DNA from 3 places in the Pseudomonas sp. LB3P14 genome. Region 1 is predicted to be linked to each of the others. Evidence: riboswitches for the same ligand, from Rfam matches in the RefSeq annotation. Region 1 holds a riboswitch; each other region holds the start of a gene.
The links. A riboswitch is a leader RNA that binds a small molecule or an ion and turns the genes downstream of it on or off. The one in region 1 is predicted to bind cobalamin.
Positions count from the first base shown of each region.

Region 2: linked by a shared signal. The riboswitch ahead of ACYZT5_RS06125 (ABC transporter substrate-binding protein) and the one ahead of cobW (cobalamin biosynthesis protein CobW) in region 1 are both predicted to bind cobalamin.
Region 3: linked by a shared signal. The riboswitch ahead of cobO (cob(I)yrinic acid a,c-diamide adenosyltransferase) and the one ahead of cobW (cobalamin biosynthesis protein CobW) in region 1 are both predicted to bind cobalamin.

Region 1 is NZ_CM142714.1:618,703-624,207, forward strand. It holds gene cobM (precorrin-4 C(11)-methyltransferase) at 1-212, opposite strand, end outside; gene ACYZT5_RS02905 (cobalamin biosynthesis protein) at 296-709, opposite strand; gene ACYZT5_RS02910 (CbtA family protein) at 706-1,410, opposite strand; gene ACYZT5_RS02915 (CbtB domain-containing protein) at 1,422-1,625, opposite strand; cobalamin riboswitch at 1,746-1,974, opposite strand; cobalamin riboswitch at 2,168-2,380, shown strand; gene cobW (cobalamin biosynthesis protein CobW) at 2,483-3,544, shown strand; gene cobN (cobaltochelatase subunit CobN) at 3,548-5,505, shown strand, end outside.
Region 2 is NZ_CM142714.1:1,319,390-1,324,894, forward strand. It holds gene ACYZT5_RS06120 (FecCD family ABC transporter permease) at 1-62, opposite strand, end outside; gene ACYZT5_RS06125 (ABC transporter substrate-binding protein) at 59-1,072, opposite strand; cobalamin riboswitch at 1,213-1,408, opposite strand; gene ACYZT5_RS06130 (class I SAM-dependent methyltransferase) at 1,469-2,197, opposite strand; gene ACYZT5_RS06135 (TonB-dependent receptor family protein) at 2,653-4,776, shown strand; gene ACYZT5_RS06140 (ABC transporter substrate-binding protein) at 4,853-5,505, shown strand, end outside.
Region 3 is NZ_CM142714.1:7,272,103-7,277,607, forward strand. It holds gene ACYZT5_RS33435 (PQQ-dependent sugar dehydrogenase) at 1-149, opposite strand, end outside; gene ACYZT5_RS33440 (hypothetical protein) at 218-802, opposite strand; cobalamin riboswitch at 957-1,188, shown strand; gene cobO (cob(I)yrinic acid a,c-diamide adenosyltransferase) at 1,270-1,881, shown strand; gene ACYZT5_RS33450 (cobyrinate a,c-diamide synthase) at 1,892-3,292, shown strand; gene bluB (5,6-dimethylbenzimidazole synthase) at 3,289-3,939, shown strand; gene cbiB (adenosylcobinamide-phosphate synthase CbiB) at 3,936-4,844, shown strand; gene cobD (threonine-phosphate decarboxylase CobD) at 4,837-5,505, shown strand, end outside.

The sequences.
Region 1 (5,505 bases):
TTGGCATGGGCAGTCTTGATCAGCTCGATGATCTGTTCCAGGTGCAGTTCGGCGCTGTTGACCACGTGTTCGGCGCGATGGCCTTCCAGCACGGCGGCGGGCACCAGGGAGCCGGCGTAGATGATCACCGGGCAGCTGCGAATCAGCCGTTGGCCTTTGACGGTGATCAGTTCCGGGTCGCCGGGACCTGCGCCAATGAAGTAGACGGTCATCGTCGGTTCCTGTGAGAAAAAGGGGCAGGGCAAGGCTTCAGATGAAGATTGCTCATGATCGAAGAGTGAGATTATCGGGGATTTCAGGCGGCGCAGGCTAATGCCAAGGTGGCCTGGGCATATTTTTGTCGTGAAATCAGCAATTTTGCTGGTGCCTGGGCCAACTGTTCGGCCATGGCCAGGGCGGCACTTTCCGCGACGCCGTAGCAGCCGGTGCGTTCGAACGCGATGTCCGAGTGGTGGCTGAGTTGCGGTTTGTAACCTTTCAATTGTTCACTGCTGAAATACTTCAGGGGCAGCGCTAGTTGTTCGGCCAATTCGATCAAACCAGGTTCTTCGCGCTTCAGGTCGATGCTGGCCAGCGCCTTGATCTGGTGAAGTTCGATTTTATGAGCCTGTAACGCCTGATCGAGCAGCGCCCGCAGCGTGCTGACGGGGCAGCCGCGCTGGCAGCCCAGGCCGACCACCAGGGTCGGCGCTGCGCGGGTGTCAGTCATGCGTGGTATTGACCATCGCTTTTGCGGCGGAACAACCAGGCACTGATCAGGCCCAGGGCCAGCCAGAACGCGACGTTGGTCAGCTGCGAAGCGATTTTGAACTGAGCTTCCAGGGCTTCTGGAGCCAGCATCGAGTGGACTTCCGGTTGTGGTGCGCCGATCACGTGAGGAACGGCCAGAATGGCCACGCCGAGCACTTTCATCAGCCAGTGGCGGCTGAACACGATCAATGCGATGCCGACCGCAGTGGAGGCGGCAGTGCCGATCCACCAGATCTGCCGTTGCGCCAAATCAGCAGCGGCAGTGCCCGGCAGCTCAGGCGGCAGACCGAGGGTGGGTGCCAGCACGAACGTCGCATAACCGGCCAGGCCCCAGAGCAGGCCTTGGGAAGTACGAGTCGGTGCGCGCAAGGTGTAAAGACCGGCGAGCATCAGGGCGAAACCGACCGCTACCACCAGGTTGCCGCCCGTGGTCGACAGCACGCGCTGCCAGCCGTCTTCCGGTTCCCAGGCTTCGGCGTCGTGGGTGTGAGCGGCGACAGCACCGGCGTGTTCGTGGACTTCAACAGCGGCCGGCTCGGATTTTTCGTAGGTTTCGGCCTGCAAAATCAGCGGAGCGACCCAGAAGCTTTGCAGCAGGGTCAGCAGCAGGGCGGCCAGCAGCCCGGTGAACCCTGCGGTTTGCGCAATACGCTTGATCATGTCAGCAGGTCTCAATGGCACGGGAATGCAGAGCTGTGGCGGGTATCGTGCGCGGCATTGTGCACCGCTTCGATGTGCGAGAAACCAGCGAAATAAACAAGGCTAGCGCCAAGGATCGACGCACACACGGCGGCGGTCAGGCGTTGAGTCAGGGTCGTGGTGGTGCTGGCGGTGCTCTTATCGGTGTTGCTGCCGGTACTGCTGATGATCGACATGGCGCTTCCCTCTGGTCTGTCAGCGGGTGAATGGAGCGCATGGAAGACCCCTGCGAGTCGGGCGCGCAGAGGTTCAAACAGCGCCCGCCCACCGCGGGTTTGTTATTCAGTGATCGTAATGGTCACTTTGTGTTGCGGGCCGGTCTCCGGGCTCACGAGGGGCGCTGGCTTTCGCCTTGACCTGCAAGCATCACCTTCCCATGCCGAACTGCTGGCACAGTGGATCTGACGCTTCGCTCGCTTACCGTTGCGGGGGCAGCACCGGACTGACATGGCCTTAGAGTAAAGCACATGATTCACCGGTTTCCCGTTTCACCCTGTGAAGGGCACCCGTAACAAGGCGTGTAGGAGAGCATGGGCGGGGGTTGGGCGTCAATTGGCAAGGGTTCTCAACTCGACACCGAGGTGAATTCTTCGCGGGCAAGCCTCGCTCCTACAGGACGGCGGCGTTCTTTGTAGGAGCGAGCGATGCGGCGACCCGACTTGCCCGCGAAGGGGCCGGTGAGGGCGCCACAAGACATTGACCCGCCCCCACACCATGCGTAGCCTTGCGCTTTCGAGGTTCTTCGGCGTCTGCCGAAGCTAAGAAGGGAACGCGGTCGATGCCGCGGCTGCCCCCGCAACTGTGAACGGTTCTGTTAGCTGCCACGCCACTGCAAGCCCTGTCCATCGGGCCCGCGGGAAGGCGCAGCCAACGTCAGTCGAACGACTGGCAAGCCGTCAGCCAGGAGACCTGCCTCGACACAGATTCTCACTTTCAACCGGGCGGGGTGATCCGGTGGCGAACTCTTCAGGCACGCGCGTCCGCGTTGCCGGTCGTCGTCCCGTATGCCCGCCACCTTGCCAAAGGGCATCCGATGAAAACACTGGCCAAACTCCCCGTCACCATCGTTACCGGCTTCCTCGGCTCGGGCAAAACCACGTTGCTGCGGCACATGCTCGACAACGCTCAGGGCCGCCGCATCGCGGTGATCGTCAACGAGTTCGGCGAGCTGGGCATCGACGGCGAAATCCTCAAGCAGTGCTCCATCGGCTGCACGGAAGAAGAAGCCAACGGTCGCGTTTATGAATTGGCCAACGGCTGCCTGTGCTGCACCGTTCAAGAAGAGTTCTTCCCGGTGATGCGCGAATTGGTCGCCCGTCGCGGCGACCTCGACCACATCCTCATCGAAACCTCTGGTCTGGCCCTGCCAAAACCGCTGGTGCAAGCTTTCCAGTGGCCGGAAATCCGCAGCGCCTGCACTGTTGACGCGGTCATCACCGTGGTCGACAGCCCAGCGGTCGCCGCCGGCACCTTCGCTGCTTTCCCGGACCAGGTCGATGCCCAGCGCAAACTCGACCCGAACCTGGACCACGAATCGCCGCTGCACGAGCTGTTCGCCGACCAACTGGCCAGCGCCGACCTGGTGATCCTCAACAAGGCCGACCTGATCAGCCCCGAAGACCTGGCCCGTGTGCGCCTGGAAGTCGCCGAAGAATTGCCGCCCGCGGTGAAAGTCATCGAAGCCAGCAGCGGTCGCCTGCCACTGGACGTGCTGATCGGCCTCGGTGCCGGTTCCGAAGAACACATCGACGGCCGTCACAGCCATCACGATCACCACCATGAAGGTGAAGACGATCACGATCACGATGCTTTCGATTCGATCTCCATCGAACTGCCGCAAGCCGACGAAAGCCTGCTGTTGGACGCGCTGACGCAACTGGTGGTTCAACACGGCATCTTGCGCGTCAAAGGCTTTGCGGCGATTCCGAACAAACCGATGCGCCTGTTGATCCAGGGCGTGGGCACTCGTTTCGACAAGCATTTCGACCGTCAGTGGGGCGCCGACGAAGCGCGCACCACGCGCCTGGTATTGATCGGCCAGGAACTGGACGCAATTCTAATCGAAACGCAATTGCGCGCTGCGCTCAGCGTTTAAGCCATGCACCTGCTCAGGACCCAGCCCGGCGGTTTCGTGTCGGATGACAACATTGCCGACCTTGGACAAACCCCTGCCGAGCTGGTGATCCTGTGCAGCGGCGACTCCAGCCTCGCGCTGCTCGCCGAAGCCGCACAGCAGTTGCCCGACGATTACCCGAGCGTGCGCCTGGCCAACCCGATGCAGGTGCAGAATCACGCGTCGGTTGACCTGTATGTCGACCAAGTGCTGCGCCACGCCAAGGTGATTCTGATCTCGCTGCACGGCGGCATCGCCTATTGGCGTTATGGCGTGGAGCGTTTGGTGGAGTTGTCCCAGCGCGGCGTGCAGCTGATTCTGGTGCCCGGCGATGACCGCCCGGACCCGGAACTCAGCGACCTGAGCACGGTGGCTGCCTGCGACCGCGATCGGCTTTGGCAGTTTTTGCGTCAGGGCGGCATGAGCAATGCCCTGGATTTTTTCCGCTGCCTCGCCAATCGTTGGCTGGATCGCGACTACGCCTGGGCCGAGCCGCAAACCCTGCCACGCACGGCGATCTACCATCCGCAAAAAAGCCCCGCAGACCTTCACGATTGGCAAGCCGACTGGCAGGCTGATCAACCGGTCGCGGCGGTGCTGTTTTACCGTTCGCATTTGCAGGCGGCGAACACCGGTTTCATAGATGTTTTCTGCCAGCGTTTACAGGCCGCGGGGTTGAACCCGTTGCCGATTGCGCTGGCCAGTTTGAAAGAGCCCGGCTGCCTGACGGCGGTCGAGGACTGGTTGGATGAAGTCGAAGCCGGCGTGATTCTCAACACCACCGGCTTCGCTCAATCCAGCCCCGAAGCGCCGCACCTGCGACCGTTTCGTCGCAACATCCCGGTCATTCAGGCGATTTGCGCCCAGGACAACGAGCCCGGTTGGCGCGCCAGTGAACAGGGGCTCGGTCCACGCGATTTGGCGATGCACATCGCGCTGCCGGAACTGGATGGCCGAATCATCAGCCGGCCGATCAGCTTCAAGGACCTGGCTTGGCGCAGTGAGCGCAGCCAGTCGGACGTGGTCTGCTACCGACCGCAACCTGAACGCATGGATTTTGTCGCCGAACTGGCGCGGCGCTGGATCGATCTGGCGCGCGTGCCCAATGGCGAGAAACGCATCGCCCTGATCCTCGCCAACTACCCGACTCGTGATGGGCGCATCGGCAACGGCGTGGGCCTCGACACCCCGGCCGCCGCGCTGAATATCCTCCGTGCGCTGCATACCGAAGGTTATCCACTACCGGCGGAGTTGCCGGACACTGGCACCGCGTTGATCCAGCAATTGCTCGGTGGTGTCAGCAACGACCTCGACACCCTTGACCAGCGTCCATGTCAGCAAAGCCTGTCGATGGACGACTACCTGCTGATGTTCAACGCCTTGCCCGAATCCAACCGCCAGGCCGTACTGGAACGCTGGGGCACGCCGCAAAGCGATCCGATGTTCCGTGGCGGGCGAATGATGATCGCCGGGCTGCGTTTTGGCCTGACCTTCGTCGGCATTCAACCGGCGCGGGGTTATCAGGTTGATCCGAGCGCGGTGTATCACGACCCGGACCTGGTGCCGCCTCACGGTTATCTGGCCTTCTACTTCTGGTTGCGTAACACCTACGGCGCCCACGGCGTGATCCACGTCGGCAAGCACGGCAACCTCGAATGGCTGCCGGGCAAGGGCGTCGGGCTGTCGGAAAATTGCTGGCCGGATGCGCTGCTCGGGCCGTTGCCGAACATCTATCCGTTCATCGTCAACGATCCGGGCGAGGGCGCCCAGGCCAAGCGTCGTACGCAGGCGGTGATCATCGATCACCTGATGCCGCCGCTGACCCGCGCCGAAACTTACGGCCCGTTACGCAACCTCGAATTACTCGCCGACGAGTATTACGAAGCGCAATTGCTCGATCCGCGCCGTGCCCGGGAATTGCAGCGCGACATCCTGCAACTGGT
Region 2 (5,505 bases), 700 kb from region 1:
GCAATCACGGCCAACAGCAGTGTCAGCAATGCCAGCAGCGTACGAATCAGCGTCCCGGTCATTTCGGCAGGTCGTAGCCGTTGATGGCTGATGCCAGGGTTTCAAGACCGTCGAACATTCTCACGCTGGCCTGCATGGCCATGGCGTCGAGGATGATGATGCGGTTGTTTTTCACGGCGTCCATGTTGCGGGTCACCGGGTCGCTGCGCAGGAATTCCAGTTTCTTTTGATAGTCGTCAGCCGGGAAGCGACGGCGATCCATGCGTGCGATGACCAGGAAGGTCGGGTTGGCCTTGGCGATGGTTTCCCAGCCGACGGTTGGCCATTCTTCATCGGACTCCACCACGTTGCGCACACCCAATGTGTTCAACATGAAGTCGGGGATGCCCTTGTGCCCGGCGACATAGGGGTCGATATCCAGACTGGCGCTGGAGAACCAGAGCAGCGCACTGGTGTGCTTCAGGTCCTTGTTCTGTACGGTGGCAATGGACTTGGCCAGGCTGGCCTTGAGTTGGGCGTTCAGCTGCTGGCCACGTTCCTGCACATCGAAGATTTCAGCCAATTGGCTGATGCTTTTGTAGAGGCTGTTGATGCGAAACGCCTCTAGCCGTGTGCCGTCGGCACCGACCAGGTTGTCCTTGGCTTCGCAGTCGGAGGGCATCAGGTAGGTCGGGATCTTCAGTTCATGAAACTGGTCGCGAGTACCGACCACGCCTTGCGGGCCGATCATCCACTCCAGTTCCACTGCCACCAGCTGTGGACGCTTGCCGATCACCGCCTCGAAACTCGGCTCGTTATCGGCCAGGCGTTCGATCATGTCGTTCTCGGTTTTGTACTTGGTCAGCACATCGTTGAACCACAGCGAAGTGCCGACCAGCTTGTTGCCAAGGCCCATGGCGTAAAGCATTTCAGTGCCCGCCTGGCCGATGGTCACGGCACGGCTGGGTGCCTGCTGAAAGGTCAGCGTGCTGCCACAGTTCTCGACAGTCAGGGGATAGTGGGTCGGGGCCGCATGGGCGAGGGTGGACAGACCCAGGGCGGTGACGAGGGTGGCAAGGCGGGACAGCAGCATGACGCAATCTCCATGTGACCGTACAAGAGCAGGGGTACGGACTGGAAACACATCATCGAACGCTGCCAATAAAGCAGTGAAGTGCCGGTCACTCAGGTGACGCCCGGCGCAAGGATGTCCTTCCCGGACACCCCGCCGGTTAGTGATTTGCTTGGCCGGCAGGTCTCCTGACTGATGCGTCGTCGCCAGGCTCCAGCCTTCCCGGGAGTGATCCCAGTGGCAGTTCAGGAGCAGGCTCAGCACCTACAGTTGCGGGGGCAGTTCCGTTTGATGCCGTGTCAGGCATCTCGGATTCCCTATTAATCCCATTTGGAAACCGGCGGCCGGCATGGTAGTCGATCATGCCGAATATCACCACTGAGCGCTTTTGGCCGTGGATTCAACCAGTTCAGACGCTCAACGGCTGGCCGCCACGATCAGCATCATGGGTCGCTCGATTTCATCAGAAAGTGCAGGGCGATCAGCAAGATCGTCTTCGGTCGGCCCCCATTCGTTCACGTGATCGAGGGTGAATCCGGTCTGGATCAGCAGATTCAGTAGCGTGCCCAGCGTTCGATGCTGTTTGACGACGCCATCGCTGAGCCAGTTCGTCAACCGGGGACCTTCCACCTGATAACTGTCTACCGGCCATGACTTGCGCCCTTGCGCGTCTATGATCCAGTCCGGTCGGCGTGACGCCATATAGATGGGATGCTCAATGGAAAACACCAGCCTTGCACCGGGTACCAGTGCGTCATGTACGTTGCGCAATAGCCCTGCCAAGTCACTGATGTAATGAAACGCGAGTGAGCTGTAGGCCAGGGTGAAACCGGATTTGGCAAGTTCGAGCCCCTCCAGGTCGGCCCGCTTATAAATCACCCGTGAGTCGTGTGTGGTGGCGACAGCGCGCTCCAGCATCTTTTCCGAGACATCCAGCCCCAGCACGCGATCGGCGCCCTGGTCGGCGGCCCATCGACAAAACCAGCCATAACCGCAACCCAGGTCCACGACCTTCTGGCCGGACATTTGCGGCAGTAACGATCTCAACGCCGGCCACTCCGGGGCACCGGCCAGTCCTTGGAGCGAGCGGGGCAGTTGGCTGTATCCGTCGAAGAACTCAGGGCTGTCGTAGATATTCTGGGTCACTGATGATCTCGCTGGGTATGTGCATGTCGGCTTCAAGTAAAAAAGTCTACGAGCAGGCGACAGGTTAGAGCAAGCGTGTGAATCGCTTGACCTTCATGGAAAGCGTTATAAGCCCGTGCGCAACTATTCATAACCAGATGTTCATTTTTACGGCCCATTGATTATAAGTAAGTGTTCACTGTTGCCTGGAAGACATCACCTGAACACAGTGCCGTCAGAATCACACTTAATTCTGTCGACTAAAAATAATAAGTCATTGAAATAAAACGAATATTAAGTTTGGCATAGCGTGTGCAATGACGCCCTTGAGGAATATAAAAATCAATAAGCCTCGCCCGTATTCATAGTAAGGGAGTCGAGCTTTGGAAGTATCTTTGCGTGTAAAGGGGCAAACTTACGCAAGCGTAAGACCCAAAAATCATCGGGGTGTATTTAGTGCATTAAGCATGAGCCTTATGTTGCTGGGGACGCATCAGGGCGTGTGGGCCGCGTCAACGGGCGAAAGTGAGGAAAATACAGCGCCTGCTGATTCAAAACGTCTGGCTACTGTGGTCGTGCAGGGTCAGCAGCTGAGCGAAAAAGAACAGGCCAGGCAGGTGCTCAACGAAGTCCCTGGCGGTACCGCGCAGGTGGATTCCGCGACCGTGGAAAAACGCCGCGTCGCGACCAACCAGGATGTGTTGGCTTACCAGCCGGGTGTTTACGCTCAGTCAGTCGGCGGCGCTGACGGGATCAAACTGTCCATCCGCGGCTCGGGCATCAACAAGGGCGTCAATTACTTCCGTTCCGGTGTGTATTTAATGTTCGACGGGCTGCCGGTCAGTGGCCCTGGCGGTACGCCCTATGAGTTGTTCGAGCCGCTGGGACTGTCGCGCACCGATATTCTGCGGGGCGCCAACGGCTTCGATTACGGCTCGCTGACGCTGGGCGGCGCGGTCAACTATGTCACCAAAACAGGTTATGACGCGGCGCCCCTGGAAGTGCGTTATGAGGCGGGCAGCTATGGCTATCAGAAGCGTCAGATTGCGTCAGGCCAGGTGCTCGGTGATTTCGATTACTACTTCAGCCTGACGGACTCGGAACAGGACGGTTATCAGGACCATACGAACGGATCGAGCAAGGGCTTCGCCGGTAACTTCGGCTACAAATTTAATCCCAATATCGAAACGCGCTTTTACCTGCGTTATCGCGAAACCGATAACGACACGGGTGGCTTACTGACGCGCGATGAAATTGCGCATCACCCACGTCGAGCCAATGCCACCAACCTTGCACAGGACGCTTCGCGCAAGCAGCCGGGTTCGACCTGGGTCGCCAACAAGACCACGATCCATCTGGACGACAATTCCCGGCTGGAACTGGGTGCGGTGTATCACGACTACCCAATCGACATCAGAGGTGGGGTGAACCGCGCGAAATGGGGTTACAGGGATGTTTCCGCTTCGGTGCAGTACGTGCGCGACGACGAAATTTTCGGCCATGCCAGTACGACCCGCGTCGGGTTGCTGTCGACCAAGCATTTGCCGGGTGAGGGCTTCCAGAAGACCTATGTGAGGATTCCGGCAGGCGCCACGGCGGGGTTACCGGTCGGCACACTGATCCGTGAGGCGAGCTACGAAGGCATGGATAACGTCTTCCATGTCAGTAATGACACAGAGCTGGTCAACGACCTGTGGCTCACCACGGGTCTGTCGATGATCTACACCAAGCGCGAAACCGAAGTGGAGTACCCGGTTACCAACGATCGCTTTGAAAAGAATGACTGGGACTATGCACCTCGTATTGGTCTGCGCTACGACTTCACTCCGAACTTTCAGGTGTACGGCAACATCAGCCGTTCGGTCGAGCCGCCAAGCGACTGGCAGATCCTCACCGCGCCGCCGAGCTTCACCAGCGGGCCCGCCAGAGGTCTCGCCCGTGCAGGCCTGGACCTGGTCAATCAGACGGCAACCACTTTTGAGCTGGGGACACGGGGCAAGTTCGACAATAACGTCTGGAGCCTGAGTTACTACTACTCCAGGGTTAACCATGAGTTGCTCTCGGTTGAAATCGTACCGGCGACCACTACCACGGCGGCGATCACGGCTGAATCCAATGGCAGCGCGACGATTCACCAAGGCGTGGAAGCCGGCCTCGAATCAACGCTATGGCAGGGCAGCGATATCAACAAGCTGACCTTGCGCCAGGCTTATACCTACAGCGATTTCCACTTCGTCAACGACGACAAGTTCAACGCCAACGAATTGCCGGGCATTCCTAAACATTACTACCAGGGCGAGCTGCAATACGACTTTGCCAATGGTGTTTACGTGGGGGTCAACACGCAGATCGGTTCGAAAATGTCGGTGGACTACGCCAACTCCTTCTACACCAGGCCGTATCACGTCTTCGGCGCGACCATTGGATGGAACTCGCCCAAGAAATCCTGGGCGACCTATCTGGATCTACGCAACCTGACCGACCGCCACTACACGACGGTCGTCAGCCCGACGTACGACGATGGCGGCGTTGACCGTGCACGCTCTTATCCGAGTGACGGCTTCGGCATCTACGGTGGCGTGAGTTATCGCTTCAACTGATTGACACCCCAGATGCGCAGCCACCTGGTCGCCCACTGCCAGGCGCTGGCGCCCAACTTTTTGATGGAATGAACGCGTGAATAATCAATGGTATTTCCGCGCAGTGGCGGCGCTTTGCCTTGGATTGATGCTGGGTGGCTGCTCACCGGCGGACGACGCTGCAAAAGCGCCCGGCAGTCAAACGAGCATCGCTGAAATCGACAGTGCACGAGACTACCGTGAGCAGTCGCCGGGCGAGTCCGGTGGCACGCTTCGGGTGTCCGTGGCGGCCGACACCGGATCGCTGGACCTGCATGCCATTTCCCACACCAATTCACAGTGGCTGGGGCGTTTGCTCTACGACAACCTGGTGTATCTGGATGAGCAGGGCAACATCACGCCCTGGCTCGCCAAATCCTGGGATATCTCTCCCGACGGGCTGACGTACACCTTTCACTTGCGCGACGACGTGACCTTCAGCGACGGCTCGCGCTTCGATGCCAAGGCCTTGCAGATCAATCTGGAACACATGCGTGCGCCTGCCACCCAGTCACCCCTGGCGGCGGCGTACATTGCGCCCTACGTCGACGGCAAGGTCATCGACGATTTCACCTTTGAAGCGCACCTGCGCGAACCCTACACGGCTTTTCTCAACGTGTTGGCGCAGTCGTGGCTGGCCATGATGTCGCCCAAGGCAATCACCGACAATCCGCGCAGGCTGAGTGAAGCGCCTGTCGGTTCAGGCCCCTT
Region 3 (5,505 bases), 860 kb from region 1:
ATGTTCACCGTCGGGATCAGGGTTTTGTTTGGTTCTGGCAGCTTGGGCGACGGGCCGGTGCCGTCGGAGACTTGCAGCCTGGAGGTTTCACCGCAGGCGGCAAGCCCTCCGGCGAGCACGATGACGAGAGCGAGCTGAGGCTTGCGCATGCTGATCTTCCCTATGAATGCATTGACCTAATCAATAGAGAAGCGCAGGTGCGCGATGGTTCAACCGGTCAGCCGCGGGCTTCCTTGAACAGCACGGCGATGCCGGGGTGGTAGTTGCCGGCTTCGTTGCGCAACTTGCGATAGGCATAGGGGAAATACCAGGCCACCGCGCAGCTGTGTTCCTTTTGCAGGTCGTCGACCATGTCCTGGAGTTCTTCCGGAGTAGCACTTTGCTGAGCTTTTTGCGGCGCGACGAACAGGCAGCCGAGTTTCAGGTCGCTGGCGTAGCTGATGCGCTTGGCGTCGCTGGTGATGTCCTGCAATGCTTGGCTCAGGTTCAGGCTGTTGACGCGTGGCCAGCGCTGGGTCGCCTGAAGGTAAGCGCGTTCTTCGCTGGTCGCGATAAACAGGTCGGCGCGGCCATTGCGTTCGCCTTCTTCGGTCTGTTTACGGGTCGGTGTTTGTTGCAGCGTCACCATTTCCGCCATCCACGCAGCGGCGGACAGCAGGCTCAGGTTGGCTTTTTCATCGAACCAGTAAGGCGTGTCGTTATCGCCGCGTACGGCGTTGTAGCGGTCGATACAGTCAAACCAGCGGTCCAGCACCGGGCGCAGGAATTCCAGCTTCGGATTGCTGATGATCATGCCTTGCATGTGGCTCACCCTTGAATTTGTATTGTGAGATTATGGCTCTTTGATATCACTGCTGAGAGTGTGGCACAAGATTGGCGTCAGATAATTGATCAACGGCAGTTATTCGCTTGCAGGCCGCCCGTCTTCAATTGACGCTCCATCCCCAACCCTCTAACCTTCGCGGCTTGTTTCAGGTGCTCTGTGGCCTTGGTCGACAGAGTGAAACAGGGAAGCCGGTGAGTGAGTTCATTCAACTAATGAAGAACCACGATCCCGGCGCTGCCCCCGCAACGGTAAATGAGTGAAGACTGCGTCTTGAGCCACTGTGTCATATGACATGGGAAGGCGCGCGGTCAGGCGTATCGCCGCTCATGAGCCCGGAGACCGGCCTGATCCATCCAGCGGCATCACGGTGGGCGATGCCAGGCTTTTTGCCGTCTATTCTTGTGCCTGCCCGCCGTTATCCAGCCTCAACGGAGAGCTCCCCCATGACTGATACCCCCGATCGTGACGAACGTCATCTGGCACGCATGCTGCGCAAAAAAGCCGTGATCGACGAACGCATCGCCAACTCCCCGAATGAATGCGGCCTGCTGCTGGTGCTGACCGGCAACGGTAAAGGCAAAAGCAGCTCGGCCTTCGGCATGCTCGCCCGGTCCTTGGGCCACGGCATGCAGTGTGGCGTGGTGCAGTTCATCAAGGGGCGCAACAGCACCGGCGAAGAATTGTTCTTCCGGCGTTTCCCGGACCAGGTGCGTTTTCATGTGATGGGCGAGGGCTTCACCTGGGAAACCCAGGATCGCCAGCGTGACATCGCCGCCGCTGAAGCCGCATGGGCCGTGTCCCGCGAATTGCTGCGTGATCCGTCGATTGGCCTGGTGGTGCTCGACGAGTTGAACATTGCGCTCAAGCACGGTTATCTGGATCTCGATCAGGTACTCAGCGATTTGCAGGCGCGTCCGCCGATGCAGCATGTGGTGGTCACCGGTCGCGGCGCCAAGCCGGAGATGATCGAACTGGCCGACACGGTCACCGAAATGGGCGTGATCAAGCACGCGTTCCAGGCCGGGATCAAAGCGCAAAAAGGCGTCGAGCTGTGAATACTACTTTATGAAAATCAGCCGTCACTGCCCGGCGGTGCTGATTGCCGCGCCGGCCTCCGGCCAGGGCAAGACCACCGTCACCGCGGCGTTGGCCCGTTTGCATCGCAATCAGGGGCGCAAGGTTCGCGTGTTCAAGTGCGGCCCGGACTTTCTCGACCCGATGATTCTAGAGCGCGCCAGTGGTGCGCCGGTGTATCAACTGGACATGTGGATGGTCGGCGAGCAGGAAAGTCGTCGTCTGTTGTGGGAAGCTGCCGGCGAAGCCGATCTGATCCTCATTGAAGGTGTCATGGGGCTGTTCGACGGTACGCCGTCCAGCGCTGATCTGGCGCGGCATTTCGGTGTGCCGGTGCTGGGTGTGATCGACGGCACCGCCATGGCCCAGACCTTTGGCGCACTGGCGTTGGGGTTGGCGCGCTATCAGCCGGATTTGCCGTTTGCCGGTGTGCTGGCCAACCGCGTCGGTACCCTGCGTCACGCGCAATTACTTGAAGGCAGCCTCACTGAAGGTTTGCGCTGGTACGGCGCCTTGTCCCGGGAAACCGGGATCGAATTGCCGAGTCGCCATTTGGGTCTGGTTCAGGCCAGTGAGTTGAACGATCTCGATCTGCGCCTCGATGCGGCGGCCGATGCACTGGCCAGCAGTTGCGAGGTCGCGCTGCCACCGGCGGTGGAATTCGCAGCCCCTGATGTGATCGCTGCCGAACCGTTGCTGGCCGGCGTGCGAATTGCCGTGGCCCGTGACGAGGCGTTTGCCTTCACCTACGGCGCAAGCCTGGATCTGCTGCGCGCCATGGGCGCCGAATTGCGGTTTTTCTCGCCAATCCGTGATGCGCAATTGCCGGAGGCAGACAGCCTCTATCTGCCAGGCGGTTATCCCGAATTGCACCATGTCGCGCTGTCACAGAACACCACGATGCTGGCGGCGATTCGCGCTCACCATGCGGCGGGTAAACCGTTGTTGGCCGAATGTGGCGGCATGCTCTATTTGCTCGATTCGTTGACCGATGTCGAGGGCACTCGCGCTGAGTTGGTCGGCTTGCTGGCGGGGGATGCGGTGATGCAAAAGCGTCTGGCCGCGTTGGCGTTGCAGGCGGTCGAGTTGCCGGAAGGTTCGTTGCGCGGGCACACCTATCACCATTCGCTGACCAGTACCGAGCTTGAGCCAATCGCCCGTGGCCTGAGCCCTAACGGTGGGCGAGGGGCAGAGGCGGTTTACCGTGAAGGGCGGATGACGGCCTCGTATGTGCACTTCTATTTCCCGTCCAATCCATCGGCGATTGCCGCGCTGTTTGCGCCTGATCTTGAGGCCGCCTTCGCGAGCAGGCTCGCTCCCACAGTAGAAAGTGGGTTGGCTGAAGAAACGCGGTCCACTGTGGGAGCGAGCCTGCTCGCGAATAGGCCATGACCGATAACGCATTCTCCAAAGCCGAACGCGAAGCGGTGTATCGGGCAATTGCCGAACGCCGTGACATGCGTCATTTCAGCGGCGGCACCGTCGAGCCCGAGTTGCTGCGACGCCTGCTCGAAGCTGCGCATCAGGCACCGAGTGTCGGCCTGATGCAGCCCTGGCGGTTCATCCGCATCAGCGATCGAGCCCTGCGCGGCAAGATCCAGTTACTGGTGGAAGAAGAACGCATCCGCACCGCCGAAGCCCTCGGCGAGCGCACCGACGAATTCATGAAGCTGAAAGTCGAAGGCATCAACGACTGCGCCGAGGTGCTGGTCGCCGCGCTGATGGACGATCGCGAGCGCCATATTTTCGGCCGTCGCACCTTGCCGGAAATGGACATGGCCTCGTTGTCCTGCGCGATCCAGAACCTCTGGCTGGCCTCCCGCGCCGAAGGACTGGGCATGGGCTGGGTGTCGCTGTTCGAGCCGCAAGCCCTGGCGGACCTGCTGGGTTTGCCGGCCGGTGCCAAGCCCTTGGCCGTTCTTTGCCTGGGGCCGGTCAAGGCATTCTATCCGGCACCGATGCTGGTACTCGAAGGCTGGGCGCAGGCGCGTCCGCTGAGTGAGCTGCTGTACGAAAATTATTGGGGAGTGAGTCAATGAGTGTGGCGTTGTTGAGTGTCGCCGCGGTTGCGCTGGATGCGCTGCTGGGTGAACCCAAACGCTGGCATCCGCTGGTGGCGTTCGGCCGTTTTGCCGACCGCATCGAACAACGTTTCAACGCTGCTGGTCGCGGCTGGCGCAGTCATGGCGTCACTGCCTGGGTGATCGCAGTGTTGCCGCTGACCCTGCTGGCCACAGCGTTTTCCTGGGCGCCCTATGTCGGCTGGATCGTCGAAATTCTCGCGCTCTATTGCGCCCTCGGCCTGCGCAGCCTCGGTGAACACGTCGAGCCGGTGGCCAAGGCGCTGCGCAGCGATGATCTGGACGAGGCGCGCAAGCGTGTCGGTTACCTGGTGAGCCGCCAGACCAGCGAACTGGACAAAACCGAAGTCGCCCGCGCCGCCACCGAATCCGTATTGGAGAATGGCAGCGACGCGGTGTTTGCCGCGTTGTTCTGGTTTGCCGTGGCGGGTGCGCCCGGTGTGGTGCTCTACCGTTTGAGCAACACCCTCGATGCGATGTGGGGTTACCGCAACGAACGCTTCGAACGTTTCGGCTGGGCGGCGGCAAAGATCGACGACGTCCTCAACTACATTCCCGCACGCCTGGTGGCGTTGACCTACGCGCTGCTGGGCAAAACCCGCCTCGCGCTGAAATGCTGGCGCCGCCAAGGCCCGACCTGGGACAGCCCGAATGCCGGCCCGGTGATGGCGGCCGGTGCCGGTGCGCTCGGTGTCGAGTTGGGCGGGGCGGCGATTTATCACGGTGAACTGCATCAGCGTCCGCAACTGGGCGAAGGCGTGCCGGCGGACGCCGACTCCATCGACCGTGGCTGGCAATTGGTCCAGCGCGGGGTATGGTTATGGTTGCTGATCCTCTGCGTGGGGGCTGAATTCTATGCTTGAGCACGGTGGTCGGTTACGCAAGGCGGCGCTCGAATACGGCATCGCCGAAGCCGATTGGCTCGACCTGTCCAGCGGCCTGGCGCCCTGGCCGTTTCCGGTGCCGGAGATCCCGTGGCGGGCCTGGGCGCGTTTGCCGGAAACCGATGACGGTCTGGAGCAGGCGGCCTGTGATTATTACGGCGCCGCTCAGGTGCTGCCCGTGGCCGGTTCGCAAATGGCGATCCAGTTGTTGCCGCGTTTGCGCCGGGCGGGCAAGGTCGGCGTGCTCTCGCCGTGTTACGCCGAACACGCCGAAGCGTGGCGCCGCAATGGCTACATCGTGCGTGAAGTGTTGGAGCAGGAAGTCGACTTCTACCTCGACAGCTTCGACGTGCTGGTGGTGGTCAACCCGAACAATCCTACAGGCCTGAGCCTGACACCGAGTCGGCTGCTCGACTGGCATTCGCGGCTGGCCCAGCGCGGTGGCTGGCTGGTGGTGGACGAGGCGTTCATGGACAACACGCCGCAACTGAGCCTCGCACCTTTTGCCAATCAGGTCGGGTTGATCGTGTTGCGTTCCTTCGGCAAGTTTTTCGGTCTGGCCGGTGTGCGCCTGGGGTTCGTGCTGGCCGAGCGCAAGTTGCTCAAATTGCTGGCCGAGCAAGTGGGGCCGTGGGCGGTC